2 regions of the Streptomyces sp. NPDC051173 genome follow, and region 2 is predicted to be linked to the other one. Evidence: riboswitches for the same ligand, from Rfam matches in the RefSeq annotation. Region 2 holds a riboswitch; the other holds the start of a gene.
The links. A riboswitch is a leader RNA that binds a small molecule or an ion and turns the genes downstream of it on or off. The one in region 2 is predicted to bind glycine.

Region 1: another riboswitch for glycine. It lies ahead of gcvP (aminomethyl-transferring glycine dehydrogenase); the one in region 2 lies ahead of gcvT (glycine cleavage system aminomethyltransferase GcvT).

Annotation. Positions count from the first base shown of each region.
Region 1 is NZ_JBFBBD010000081.1:14,747-21,839, reverse strand. It holds partial or broken gene AB0435_RS29055 (DNA polymerase IV) at 1-1,214, shown strand, start outside; gene AB0435_RS29050 (PRC-barrel domain-containing protein) at 1,223-1,684, opposite strand; glycine riboswitch at 1,816-1,923, shown strand; gene gcvP (aminomethyl-transferring glycine dehydrogenase) at 2,109-4,991, shown strand; gene AB0435_RS29040 (DUF5999 family protein) at 5,146-5,352, opposite strand; gene AB0435_RS29035 (hypothetical protein) at 5,660-6,247, opposite strand; gene AB0435_RS29030 (glutamate--cysteine ligase) at 6,742-7,093, shown strand, end outside.
Region 2 is NZ_JBFBBD010000005.1:183,994-191,086, forward strand. It holds gene AB0435_RS05575 (enhanced serine sensitivity protein SseB) at 1-540, opposite strand, end outside; gene AB0435_RS05580 (AAA family ATPase) at 788-1,360, opposite strand; glycine riboswitch at 1,608-1,701, shown strand; gene gcvT (glycine cleavage system aminomethyltransferase GcvT) at 1,850-2,965, shown strand; gene gcvH (glycine cleavage system protein GcvH) at 3,044-3,418, shown strand; gene glyA (serine hydroxymethyltransferase) at 3,462-4,724, shown strand; gene AB0435_RS05600 (L-serine ammonia-lyase) at 4,899-6,281, shown strand; gene AB0435_RS05605 (hypothetical protein) at 6,400-6,951, shown strand; gene AB0435_RS05610 (hypothetical protein) at 7,001-7,093, shown strand, end outside.

The sequences.
Region 1 (7,093 bases), on a different contig from region 2:
CGTACGAGGCCCGGGTCTTCGGCGTCCACTCCGCGATGGCCACCGCCCAGGCGCGCCGGCTGTGCCCCAACGCCGCCTATCTCACCCCGCGGTTCACGCTCTACCGCGAGGTGAGCGAGGTGGTGATGGGGCTGCTGGGCGAGCTCTCGCCGCTGGTGGAGCCGCTCAGCCTCGACGAGGCCTTCGTGGACCTCGAAGCGGGCGGCATCGAGCCCTCCGCGTCCGCGGTCCGGGCCGTCGGGGAGCGGCTGCGGCGGGACATCCGCGCGGCGACGGGCCTGAGCGGCTCGGTGGGCCTCGCCGGGTCCAAGATGCTCGCCAAGATCGCCTCGGAGCGGGCCAAGCCCGACGGCCTGTTCCTCATCGAGCCGGGCACCGAGGCCGAGCTGCTGGGACCCATGTCCGTCCGCGCCATCCCCGGCGTGGGCCCCGCCACCGCCGAGACGCTGCGCCGCGCGGGCATCACGACGGTCGCGGAGACCGGCGAGGCGGGCGAGGCGGAGCTGGTGCGGCTGCTGGGCAAGGCCCACGGCGCGGGGCTGTACGCGCTGGCCACCGGCCATGACGACCGGCCCGTCGTCGCCGAGCGGGACGCCAAGTCGGTGTCGGTGGAGGACACCTTCGAGGAGGATCTGACCGACCGCGTCCGGGTCCAGCTGGAGCTCGCCCGCCTCGCCGAGCGGTGCGTCCAGCGGCTGCGGGCGGCCGGGCGCTCGGGGCGCACGGTCGTGATCAAGGTGCGGCGCTACGACTTCTCCACCCTGACGCGCTCGGAGACGCTGCGCGGGCCGACCGACGACCTCGGCGTGGTGCGGGAGGCGGCGGGGCGGCTGCTGGAGGGCGTGGACACGACGGCGGGCGTGCGGCTCCTGGGCGTGGGTGTCACGGGCCTCGCCGACTACACCCAGGAGGATCTCTTCGCCCAGGCCGCGAGCGAGGCGGCGGCCGCGGCCGAAGCAGCCGCGGCGGAGATCCACCAGGCCGAGGGGGAGCAGCCCGACGAAGCACCGGGAGTGGCCGAGGCGCTGCCGCGCCGCTGGCTGCCGGGGCTGGACGTCCGGCACGCGGAGCACGGGGCGGGCTGGATCCAGGGCAGCGGCGTCGGGCGCGTCACCGTCCGGTTCGAACAGCCCTGGTCCGGGCCGGGGAGGGTGCGCACGTTCGCCGTCGACGACCCCGCGCTGGAGCCGGCGGAGCCCCTGCCGCTGATCCGGACCGTGGATCAGCCGCCCGAGCCGCCGGAGCCGTTGACCGTGCCGAGCCCCTCGCCGGCCCGCTCGCCGGATCCGTCCTCAGTGTCCCCGGGGGCCTCGGCGGCCCCGGCACCCCTGGCCTCCTCGGCGGGAGGGGAGCCCGCAGTGGGCAGAGCGAGTCCGTAGTGGTGGTAGAGCTGGAGCTCCTGCTCGGGGGAGAGGTGCCTGCCGACCCCGAAGTCCGGGGCGACTTTGATCAGGTCGCGTTCGTAGGGGACGCGCAGGGTGTCGTCCACGACCTCGCTGGGCTCCAGCGGCACGAAGGCGTCCCGGCTGAACAGCCCGGTCCGTACGGCCGCCCACTCGGGCTCGCCCGTCTCGTCGTCGAGATACACCTCGTCCACGGTGCCGATCTTCGCGCCGTCACGGTCGAACGCCTTGCGGCCGATGAGACTGCGTGGATCGATATCGGTCTGCACCGTTCCTCCGATGGTTCGCGCTGCCCCTGACCGCCTCGGCATCCCCTCAATCCCCTCTCGACAACAACGAAAAGGCACAAAGCGGGAACCGGCCACTCGAGGGATCCGGTCCTACCCTCGCTGGTAGGCTGGCCAGTGGCCGCAGACCCCGTGCGGGAGAGTCCTCCGAGAGCCCAGCCGGGCATCGACGGGGGCGCCGAAGGAGCAAATCCTCCCCGGAATCTCTCAGGCACACGTACCGCACGGACGAGGTCACTCTGGAAAGCAGGGCGGGCCCCGGTCAGGCACGACGCCGAAGCCCGTCCTCACCGACGGTGAAAGCCGGGTCCCCGCGGCCCGGTGAAGCTCTCAGGTTGAGATGACAGAGGGGGAGGCCGTCCGGGTACCCGCGCCGTGGTACCCCTCGCAGGTCGCAATGACCAGGAGGCCTCCGCAGATGACAGCCCACCGCATCTCCCTTTCCGACCTGGAGCGTGGCACGCCCTTCGAGCGGCGCCATATAGGGCCCGACAGCGCGGCCCAGGCCAAGATGCTCGCCCAGGCCGGATTCGGCTCCCTCGACGAACTCACCGACGCCGCCGTGCCGGACGTGATCAAGGCCACCGAGGCACTGGCACTGCCCGAGGCCCGCAGTGAGGCCGAGGTCCTCGCCGAGCTGCGCTCGCTCGCCGACCGCAACCAGGTGCTCGCCCCGATGATCGGGCTCGGCTACTACGGCACCTTCACCCCGCCGGTGATCCTGCGCAACGTCATGGAGAACCCGGCCTGGTACACCGCGTACACCCCCTACCAGCCGGAGATCTCCCAGGGCCGGCTGGAGGCGCTCCTCAACTTCCAGACCGTCGTCGCCGACCTCACCGGCCTGCCCACCTCCGGGGCCTCCCTGCTCGACGAGGGCACGGCCGCGGCCGAGGCCATGGCGCTCTCCCGCCGCGTCGGCAAGGTCAAGCAGGGCGTCTTCCTCGTCGACGCCGACACCCTGCCGCAGACCGTCGCCGTCATCCGGACCCGCGCCGAACCGACCGGTGTCGAGGTCGTCGTCGCCGACCTCTCGGCGGGCATCCCGGCCGAGGCCGCCGAGCGCGGCGTCTTCGGCGTGCTGCTCCAGTACCCCGGCGCCTCCGGTGCCGTACGCGACCTGCGGCCCGTCATCGAGCGTGCCCACGAGCTCGGCGCGATCGTCACCGTCGCCGCCGACCTGCTCGCCCTGACCCTGCTCACCTCGCCGGGCGAGCTCGGCGCGGACATCGCGGTCGGCACGACCCAGCGCTTCGGCGTGCCCATGGGCTTCGGCGGCCCGCACGCCGGATTCATGGCCGTGCGCGAGCAGTTCGCCCGCAGCCTCCCCGGCCGCCTCGTCGGCGTCTCCGTCGACGCCGACGGCAACAAGGCCTACCGCCTGGCCCTCCAGACGCGTGAGCAGCACATCCGCCGCGAGAAGGCCACCAGCAACATCTGCACCGCGCAGGTGCTGCTCGCCGTCATGGCCGGCATGTACGCCGTCTACCACGGTCCGGACGGCCTCGCCGCGATCGCCCGGCGCACGCACCGCTACGCCACACTGCTCGCGGCGGGGCTGCGGGCCGGTGGCGTCGAGGTCGCGCACGGTTCGTACTTCGACACCCTGACCGTGCACGCCCCCGGCCGCGCCGCCGACGTCGTCGCCGCTGCCCTCGAGCGCGGCGTCAACCTCCGCCTGGTCGACGCCGACCACGTCGGGATCGCGTGCGACGAGACCACCACCCGCGAGCTGGTGGCCTCCGTGTGGTCGGCGTTCGGGGTGGACGCCGACATCGAGGCGCTGGACGCCGCCACGCCGGACGCGCTCCCCGAGGGCCTGCTGCGCACCGACGACTTCCTCGCCCACCCGGTCTTCCACGAGCACCGCTCCGAGACCGCGATGCTGCGCTACCTGCGCCGCCTCGCCGACCGGGACTACGCGCTGGACCGCGGCATGATCCCGCTCGGTTCCTGCACGATGAAGCTCAACGCCACCACCGAGATGGAGTCGGTGACCTGGCCCGAGTTCGCCGCGCTGCACCCCTTCGCGCCGCTGGAGCAGGCAGACGGCTATCTGACCCTGATCACGGAGCTGGAGGAGCGCCTCGCCGAGGTCACCGGCTACGACAAGGTCTCCATCCAGCCGAACGCCGGCTCCCAGGGCGAGCTCGCGGGCCTGCTGGCCGTCCGCGCGTACCACCGCGCGAACGGCGACGAGCAGCGCACCGTCTGCCTCATCCCGTCCTCCGCGCACGGCACCAACGCCGCCAGCGCCGTGATGGCCGGGATGAAGGTCGTCGTCGTCAGAACCGGCGAGGACGGCGAGGTGGACGCCGACGACCTGCGCACGAAGATAGAGCAGCACGGTCACGAGCTGGCCGTCCTGATGGTCACCTACCCCTCCACGCACGGGGTGTTCGAGGAGCACATCAGCGACATCTGCGCGCTGGTGCACGACGCGGGCGGCCAGGTCTACGTGGACGGGGCGAACCTCAACGCCCTGGTCGGGGTGGCCAGGCCGGGCCGCTTCGGCGGCGACGTCTCGCACCTCAACCTGCACAAGACGTTCTGCATCCCGCACGGTGGCGGCGGTCCGGGCGTCGGCCCGGTCGCGGTCCGCGCCCACTTGGCGCCGTATCTCCCGAACCACCCGCTCCAGCCCGCCGCGGGCCCGGCCACCGGCGTCGGCCCGATCTCGGCCGCCCCGTGGGGCTCCGCGGGCATCCTGCCGATCTCCTGGGCGTACGTCCGGCTGATGGGCGGCGCGGGCCTCAAGCGCGCCACGCAGGTCGCGGTGCTCGGCGCCAACTACATCGCCAAGCGGCTGGAGCCGCACTACCCCGTGCTCTACACCGGTCCGAACGGGCTGGTCGCGCACGAGTGCATCGTGGACCTGCGGCCGCTGACGAAGGCGACGGGAGTGAGCGTCGACGACGTCGCCAAGCGGCTGATCGACTACGGCTTCCACGCGCCCACCATGTCGTTCCCGGTCGCGGGCACCCTGATGATCGAGCCGACCGAGAGCGAGGACCTCGTCGAGCTGGATCGTTTCTGCGATGCGATGATCGCCATCCGCGCCGAGATCGAGAAGGTCGGCTCCGGCGCGTGGGCGAAGGACGACAACCCGCTGCGGAACGCCCCGCACACCGCCGCCTCGGTGACCGGCGCGTGGGAGCACCCGTACACCCGCGAGGAGGCCGCTTACCCGGCCGGGGTGTCCGCCGACAAGTACTGGCCGCCGGTGCGCCGCGTCGACGGTGCGTACGGCGACCGCAACCTCGTCTGCTCCTGCCCCCCGCTGGAGGAGTACGAGAACTGAGCCCGGCCGGGCCGGGCGCACGCCGCCCGGCCCGGAGGTCGGACGCGAGTCGGGGCCGGTTCGGCGGAATGCGCCGGGCCGGCCCCTGTCTGTGCGTGGTGCGTATACGTACTGTGCGGCGTCTTGCCGTACCGCGTGTGCGGTAGTGCCCTTCTCAGGCAGCGGTCACCACGTGGCCGTTGCCCAGCGGCCGGTGCGGGGCGATGATCTGCCCGTCCGGCAGCAGCTCCCCGGTGTCCTCGAAGCAGAGGACGCCGTTGCACAGCAGACTCCAGCCCTGTTCCGGGAAGTGCGCCACGAGGTGGGCGGCTTCCCTGTCGGCGGAGTCGGCTGAGGGGCACGTGGGCTGGTGCTGGCACATGGGAAGGTTCTTTCGCTCTGATGTGGTGGCTGTCCTGCGGCTCGATGCTGTGGTCATGCCGCCCCCCGTTGGCGAATGGTTTGGTCGATACCAGTGTTGCCCCACGGGCGCGATTCCGCAGGGATTTCCCGGCAGCGCTCCTCTGCCGGAGAGGACGCGTCACCCATGCGGGCGGTTGCCGCCAACAAGACTGCCTGTCCGGGGGGTTCGGGGTGGCCGCGACGGGCTAGTCCGGGAGGGTGAGCACAGATGTACGCCCCGTGGCGGGCGTGGCCACGGGGCGTGTCCGATCCCCTGCGGAGAGGGCTCAGGCCGGTGTCTTGAGCAGCGGCGGCGGTGTGAGCCGGTGGGTGAGCACGGACAGCAGGTCGCTGAAGCGGTGCGCGCGGTGGGCGGCGATCCCGGGCGGCGCGGGCGCGAGCGGCACCAGCAGGTCCCCCGGGCCGGGCAGGCCGGACGCCGCGTCCGCCGCGAGGTCGCCGTGCAGCCAGAGGGTGAGCATGTAGAGCTCGGGCACGGACAGCAGCCGCGGCTGGTACGGCGTCGGCAGCTCCTCGGCCTGGCGCACCGCGAGCTCGGTGGAGGTCAGATACGGACCCTCGCAGAAGTGGGAGAACGCCCAGCCCTCGGCCGACGGCGCCGCCTCGCCCGCCGCCACCGCGCGCCCCGCCCCCCGGATCAGGAATCGCCAGCCGGTGAGCCGGGTGCGAGGGGCGCCGCCGCGCGGGGTGACCTGCTCCAGGACGTGTACGGGAAGCGGGAGTTCGGGGGTCAGCGGTCCTTGCGCGGACCGCAGGGAGGGGGTGCGGGCCTCGCGTACGGCGGCGGGGGAGCCGAGGGCGGCGACGATGCTGAGCAGGGCGGGCGCGGGGGCGGGGAGGGCGTGCAACGGCATGGTAGGTCGCCTCTCACTTCGGAGACACGTGGTGCTGGGCAGGTGCGGACGACGCTGTCGGCGTGCGGGTCAGAGGGGAGCCGGGGACCGTACCGACTGCGCGGGGCCGGGGCGCTGCTCTCTGCCCTGTTCCGCAGTTTATACGACACGTGTTCACATGGTGTTTCGGCTACCTGTCGGGAGTATTTCCGGCAAGGGGAAATCCGGTGTGTTGTCCAGGGTCGGTTTCGGTGATTCTGTGCCGAATTCCCGACCGCCACCTCGGGTTATTCGGCGAGGAGGGTAGGCCGGATCTCGTCGGTGTTTATCACCAGCGCAATGCGCAAAACCGGAGTATTGCACCATGCCGACGGAATGTGCCACGGCGCACACCTCGCAGAGCCTACTGCGTATGCGGTGCCGACGCGGCGTTATCGATCACAATGGCTGGGCATCATCGACCGTGACGCGGGGCCGCGGGCACCGTGGGCGACCCAGGTGAGGAGGGCGTGGCGATGGGCGAGAAGCTGGTGGCCGGGGGGTTCGACCCCGCCGACCGGCAGCGCCACCGGGACAAGCTCCGGCAGTGCCTGGACGTGCTGGCGCGGCTCCTGGCGGAGCAGCGGTTCGACCGCCCCCGGAATCTTATGGGCCTGGAGATCGAGCTGAATCTCGCGGGATCCGACGGGACTCCGAGCATGGTGAACACGGAAGTGCTGAAACGTATCGCCAGTGGGGATTTCCAGACCGAACTCGGCCGCTTCAACCTTGAAGTGAACATTGTTCCCCACCGGCTGTCAGGGCGAGTTCTCGACCAGCTCGCCGAGGAGTTGCGCACCGGGCTTTCCTATGCCGACCGCAAGGCCA
Region 2 (7,093 bases):
GAACTCCAGCCCGGCGGCGGCGAGGAAGGCGGTGGGCTCGTCCTGCCAGTCCGGCTCGAAGAGCCGGACCCGGCCGCCGGTGGCGTCGCCGTCGAGGGCCGTACGGCCGGCCCGGCACAGCTCGGCGACGGCGGGCGGCGGCAGCGGCGCGCCGACGGCGCCGTCGGGGTTGACCGCGATGCCGACCTGCGGGGGCAGGCCGCGGGCGAACTCGACGGCGGGCGCCACGGTGAAGGACATCCGGTCGCCGACGACGCGCAGGAACTCCGCCTCGGAGCTGAACACCGGTACGTAGGCGGCGCCGTCCAGCTCCAGGGTGGGGATGTCGAGGTCGGGGCTGTCGGGTCCGCCGCCGTTCGGCAGCGGCACCCACAGGTGGCTGCGGCCGAGCGCCTCGACGATGCGGGCACCGGCGCCGAGTACGCCCAGGGAGGCGGCGAGCACCGCTTCGAGTTCATTGGCGGGCCAGCCCTCGGGGAGGCCGCCAAGGGGGGCACCGGCCGGGGCCGTGGGCCGACCGTACTGCTCGGGGATGCTCATCTCGTCCAACTCGCCCAACGCCGTCCAACCACCGTATCGACAAAGCCGCAACCGAACCCTAACGGCTGCACCCCCGTCCGCTCCCGTCGGCTGCCGGAATCGGCACCGATGTCCCAGGTCAGGACGGATCGGGGGATGACTCGGAGGGTGACTCCTCCCCCACCGGGAACGACGCTCGCAATGGGCATCGGGTTGCGCAGGACCACCGCCCGTCACAAAGCAATCATCTGTACAAAGCGACCGCCCGTCAGCCGAACGTGAGCCGGTCGAGCCCGTCGGCGGTCCGCCGGGACAGCAGCACCACCGACGCCGCACCGCGCGGCACCTCCCCCGCGGCCGCCCCGGCGACCAGGCGGGCCATCGCCCGCCGGTGCCGGCGGAACGCGTACGCCGAGACCCCTCGCCCGCGCGCCCGCTGGCCCACCAGCGCCGTCGTCGCGTCCACGTCCAGCACCACCAGGTGCACCCCGGCCCCGCGCCGCCGCGCGGCGCGCACGGACCACCGCCGCACCCAGCCCCGCTCCCCGCAGTCGTGCACCACGGCGCTCGCCCCGGACCGCAACGCCCGCCGCAGGGCGGCGTAGTGGAGGGCCCGCGCGGCCGGGCGGTAGACGCCGTACGGCAGGCGGCGCGGTGTGCGCCGCTCCAGCCGCTCGCGGGAGTCCTGCGAGTCGACGCACCACACGACCTCGCCCGCGCCGTCCAGGGCGGGCACCACCCGCCGCATCAGCGTGGACTTCCCGCTGCCGGGCAGCCCGGAGACGATCACCAGATGCCCGGCCGGATAGCGCAGCTCCGCGCGCGCCGGGCCGCCGCGCAGGTCGACGGCGCCCGACGGCGGCCCGAGCGCCTCCGGTTCGCGTGGCGCGGGCACGTCCGCGCTTCGCCGCCCCGCCTCCGTGCTTCGCGTCCGCACCCGATCGCCCTCCCCCGTCCCGGGCCTGTCCCGTACCCATGAAACGTAAAGAAAAGGTAATCCAATTGAGAGGCCGGTGGGCAGTCCGTCACGCGCCGGTCCGTGCAATGATGTGCGCGCCAACTGCGTACCCAACTGCATACCGGCCGCTCGAATCCACGCGGGAGAGTTCCAGCCATTGAGCTGGACGCCGAAGGAGCAAGTTCCTCCCTTGAATCTCTCAGGCCCCGTACCGCGTGGGTGAGGCAGATCTGAAAAGCGGGCCGCACGACGCGGCCCCACCCAAGGTGCAAGCCGAGGACGCGCTCGTCGCCGACCGCTCCCGGTGAACCTCTCAGGTTCCGATGACAGATGGGGAGGACGTCCTCACTGCCATGCCTGGGAGCCCACACCATGACTGATGCCCCTCGCCGAACGGCCCTCGACGCGCTGCACCGCGCGCTGGGCGCCACGATGACCGATTTCGCCGGCTGGGACATGCCCCTGCGCTACGGCAGCGAGCGCGACGAGCACCTCGCGGTGCGCACCCGCGCCGGTCTCTTCGACCTCTCCCACATGGGCGAGATCACCCTCACCGGCCCCGGGGCGGGCCGGGCGCTCGACCACGCACTGGTCGGCAACCTCTCCGCGCTGGCCGTCGGCCGCGCCCGCTACACCATGATCTGCGACGCCGGGGGCGGCATCCTGGACGACCTGATCGTCTACCGCCTCGCCGACCAGGAGTACATGGTCGTCGCCAACGCCTCCAACGCCCAAGTGGTGCTGGACGCCCTGACCGAGCGCGCGGCCGGTTTCGAGACGGAGGTCCGGGACGACCGCGAGAACTACGCGCTGCTCGCCGTCCAGGGCCCCGAGTCCCCCGGCATCCTGAAGTCCCTGACGGACGCCGACCTCGACGGCCTCAAGTACTACGCGGGCCTGCCGGGCACCGTGGCGGGCGTGCCCGCGCTGATCGCCCGCACCGGCTACACCGGCGAGGACGGCTTCGAGCTCTTCGTCGCCCCGGCCGACGCCGAGAAGCTCTGGCAGGCGCTGACCGACGCGGGCGCCGGGGCGGGCCTCGTGCCGTGCGGCCTCTCCTGCCGCGACACGCTGCGCCTGGAGGCGGGCATGCCGCTCTACGGGCACGAGCTGACGACGGCCACCACGCCCTTCGACGCGGGCCTGGGCCGGGTCGTGAAGTTCGACAAGGAGGGCGACTTCGTGGGCCGCGAGGCGCTCACGGCCGCCGCCGCGCGCGCCGAGAGCGCCCCGCCGCGCAAGCTGGTCGGCCTGATCGCGACGGGCCGCCGGGTGCCGCGCGCCGGATATCCGGTCGTTTCCGGTGGCGAGGTCATCGGCGAGGTCACTTCGGGTGCGCCTTCGCCCACGCTCGGCAAGCCGATCGCCATCGCCTATGTCGACGCGGCGCACTCCACGCCCGGTACAAATGACGTATCCGTGGACATTCGCGGCAGCCACGAGCCGTACGAGGTCGTCGCCCTGCCCTTCTACAAGCGGCAGCGCTGACCCCTTCGCGCCTCATCGCCGTCTCACCTGTCAATACCCGTTGCACAAGCACCCTCGCGCATCCAGGAGAATCAAGCCATGAGCAACCCCCAGCAGCTGCGCTTCAGCAAGGAGCACGAGTGGCTGTCGGCCGCCGAGGACGGCGTGGCCACGGTCGGCATCACCGAGTTCGCGGCCAACGCGCTCGGTGACGTCGTCTACGCCCAGCTCCCGGCGGTCGGCGACACGGTCACCGCGGGTGAGTCCTGTGGCGAGCTGGAGTCGACCAAGTCGGTCAGCGACCTGTTCTCCCCGGTGACCGGCGAGGTCACCGAGGCCAACCAGGACGTCGTGGACGACCCCTCGCTGGTGAACTCCGCCCCCTTCGCGGGCGGCTGGCTGTTCAAGGTGAAGATCACGGACGAGCCGGCGGACCTGATGTCCGCCGACGAGTACACCGCCTTCGCCGGCTGATCCCGCCCCGCCCTCCTCCGCCCAGGAAGTCCAGGAAGAACTCATGTCGCTTCTGAACAGCTCCCTCCATGAGCTCGACCCCGACGTCGCCGCCGCTGTCGACGCCGAACTCCACCGCCAGCAGTCCACCCTCGAGATGATCGCGTCGGAGAACTTCGCTCCGGTCGCCGTCATGGAGGCCCAGGGCTCGGTCCTCACCAACAAGTACGCCGAGGGCTACCCGGGCCGCCGCTACTACGGTGGCTGCGAGCACGTCGACGTCGTCGAGCAGATCGCCATCGACCGGATCAAGGCGCTCTTCGGCGCCGAGCACGCGAACGTCCAGCCGCACTCCGGCGCGCAGGCGAACGCGGCCGCGATGTTCGCGCTGCTCAACCCCGGCGACACCATCCTGGGTCTGAACCTCGCCCACGGCGGGCACCTGACCCACGGCATGAAGATCAACTTCTCCGGCAAGCTCTACAACGTGGTCGCGTACCACGTCGACGAGGCGACCAACCTGGTCGACATGGACGAGGTCGAGCGCCTCGCCAAGGAGCACCGCCCGAAGCTGATCGTCGCCGGCTGGTCGGCCTACCCGCGCCAGCTGGACTTCGCGGCCTTCCGCCGGATCGCGGACGAGGTCGGCGCCTACCTGATGGTCGACATGGCCCACTTCGCGGGTCTCGTCGCCGCCGGGCTGCACCCCTCCCCGGTGCCGCACGCGCACGTCGTCACCACGACCACCCACAAGACGCTGGGCGGCCCCCGCGGTGGTGTGATCCTCTCCACGGCCGAGCTGGCCAAGAAGATCAACTCCGCCGTCTTCCCCGGTCAGCAGGGTGGCCCGCTGGAGCACGTGATCGCGGCGAAGGCCGTCTCCTTCAAGGTCGCGGCGACCGAGGAGTTCAAGGAGCGCCAGCAGCGTACGCTGGAAGGCGCGAAGATCCTGGCCGAGCGTCTGGTGCAGGCCGACGTCGCCGAGGCGGGCGTGTCCGTCCTCTCCGGCGGCACGGACGTGCACCTGGTGCTGGTGGACCTCCGCAACTCCCAGCTGGACGGCCAGCAGGCCGAGGACCGCCTCCACGAGGTCGGGATCACGGTCAACCGCAACGCCATCCCGAACGACCCGCGGCCCCCGATGGTCACCTCGGGTCTGCGGATCGGCACCCCGGCGCTGGCCACGCGCGGCTTCCAGGCCGAGGACTTCCGCGAGGTCGCGGAGATCATCGCCGCGGCGCTGAAGCCGTCCTACGACGTGGAGTCGCTGCGCTCCCGCGTCACGGCCCTGGCGGACAAGCACCCGCTGTACGCCGGCCTGAAGTAACCGAGCAGGACCCGATTCACCCGCTGGTACGGGGCACTGGGCACACTGGAAGGTGAGCCCGGTGCCCCGCACCACGTGGCGGGACGCAGGATCACTCCGGGGCACTCCGTGTGCACCGGCCGTGGCCCGGCCGACCGCCTCACACCCGAACCACCGACCTGAGGGAGCGCCACCGTGGCCATCTCCGTTTTCGATCTCTTCTCGATCGGCATAGGCCCGTCCAGCTCCCACACGGTCGGCCCGATGCGGGCCGCGCTGATGTTCACGCGCCGGCTGAAGAACGAGGGCCTGCTGGCCCACACCACCTCCGTGCGCGCCGAGCTCTTCGGCTCGCTGGGCGCCACCGGCCACGGCCACGGCACCCCGAAGGCCGTGCTGCTCGGCCTGGAGGGCCACTCCCCCCGCACCGTCGACGTGGAGACCGCGGACGACGAGGTCGAGCGCATCCGCTCCTCGAAGCGGCTGCGGCTGCTCGGCGCGGAGATCGGCTCGACCCACGAGATCGACTTCGACGAGTCCACCCAGCTGATCCTGCACCGCCGCCGCTCCCTGCCGTACCACGCCAACGGCATGACGCTCTTCGCCTACGACGAGGCCGGCGCGCCCCTGCTGGAGAAGACCTACTACTCCGTCGGCGGCGGCTTCGTCGTGGACGAGGACGCGGTCGGCGAGGACCGGATCGTCCTGGACGACACCGTGCTGAAGTACCCCTTCCGCACGGGTGACGAGCTGCTGCGGATGTCCCGCGAGACGGGCCTTTCGATCTCCGCCCTGATGCTGGAGAACGAGAAGGCGTGGCGCACGGAGACCGAGATCCGCGAGGGTCTGCTGGAGATCTGGCGCGTCATGCAGGCGTGCGTCTCCCGCGGCATGTCCCGCGAGGGCATCCTCCCCGGCGGCCTCAAGGTGCGCCGCCGCGCGGCCAACTCCGCCCGCCAGCTGCGCGCCGAGGGCGACCCGCAGGCCCGCGCGATGGAGTGGATCACGATCTACGCCATGGCCGTCAACGAGGAGAACGCCGCGGGCGGCCGCGTCGTGACCGCCCCCACCAACGGCGCCGCGGGCATCATCCCGGCCGTGCTGCACTACTACATGAACTTCGTGCCCGGCGCGGACGAGGACGGCATCGTCCGCTTCCTGCTCGCCGCGGGCGCGATCGGCATGCTCTTCAAGGAGAACGCCTCGATCTCCGGCGCCGAGGTCGGCTGCCAGGGCGAGGTCGGCTCCGCCTGCTCGATGGCGTCCGGCGGCCTCGCCGAGGTCCTCGGCGGCTCGCCCGAGCAGGTCGAGAACGCGGCCGAGATCGGCATGGAGCACAACCTGGGCCTGACCTGCGACCCGGTCGGCGGCCTGGTGCAGATCCCCTGCATCGAGCGCAACGGCATGGCCGCGGCCAAGGCCGTCACCGCCGCCCGCATGGCCCTGCGCGGCGACGGCCGTCACCACGTCTCCCTCGACAAGGTCATCAAGACCATGAAGGAGACGGGCGCGGACATGAAGGTCAAGTACAAGGAGACGGCCCGCGGCGGGCTCGCGGTCAACGTCATCGAGTGCTGAACCGGCGCTCCCCGCTCGGGGATCATGGCCGGAAACACCATGTCACGGTGTGATCCCCGTCAGTAGTGTCGGCTCCTCGTTGCCGTTCAGTTGCTGTTCCATCGCGAGGAGCCCGGCCATGCGCCACCACGCCCGCGCCACTGCCGCGATCGTCGGCGCCGTCACCGCCGCCTTCGGCCTCGCGGCGCCCTCCGCCGTCGCCGCGCCGGTGGCGGTGCCGTCGGCGGCGGTACGGCTGCACAACGGCGCGTACGGCGGCTGTCTGACGGCGGAGGGTTCGGGCTACCGCGACCCACGGGGTGCGGCGCGGCCCAGGCTGGTGGCGCTGGAGGCGTGCGACGCGGCCGCCCCGGCGCGGCAGTCCTGGCTGTACAGCGCGGCCACCCATCAGTTCTCGTCGGTGGCCGAGCCGTACCACTGCATCGACGGGAAGGGCTCGCTGCTGGTCACCGCGCTGTGCGACACGGGGGCGCCGGAGCAGCGGTTCCGCACCGCTCCGGCCGGCCGGGACGGTCTGCGCAAGGTGGCGTCCGAGGCGGACGGCCGGATCTGGGCGCAGGATTCGCGCCGCGCGGGCGGGGCCCGGACGGCGGCGGGCGAGGGGGTGCGGCCGGTGCGTGACGCGTCCTCGCCCCGGGCGGAGCGGAGCTGGGCGCTGACCGCGGTCTGATCTTCCCGGGCGGCGGGCGTTGTCAGTGGTGGCGCGTACGCTCTCCAGCATGAGTTACGCAGACCTGCGCGAACTCCAGAGCGCGCTCAGCACCGCCTCGGACATCGCCTTCGCCCTCGACGCCGCCCCGGCCCCCCATGAG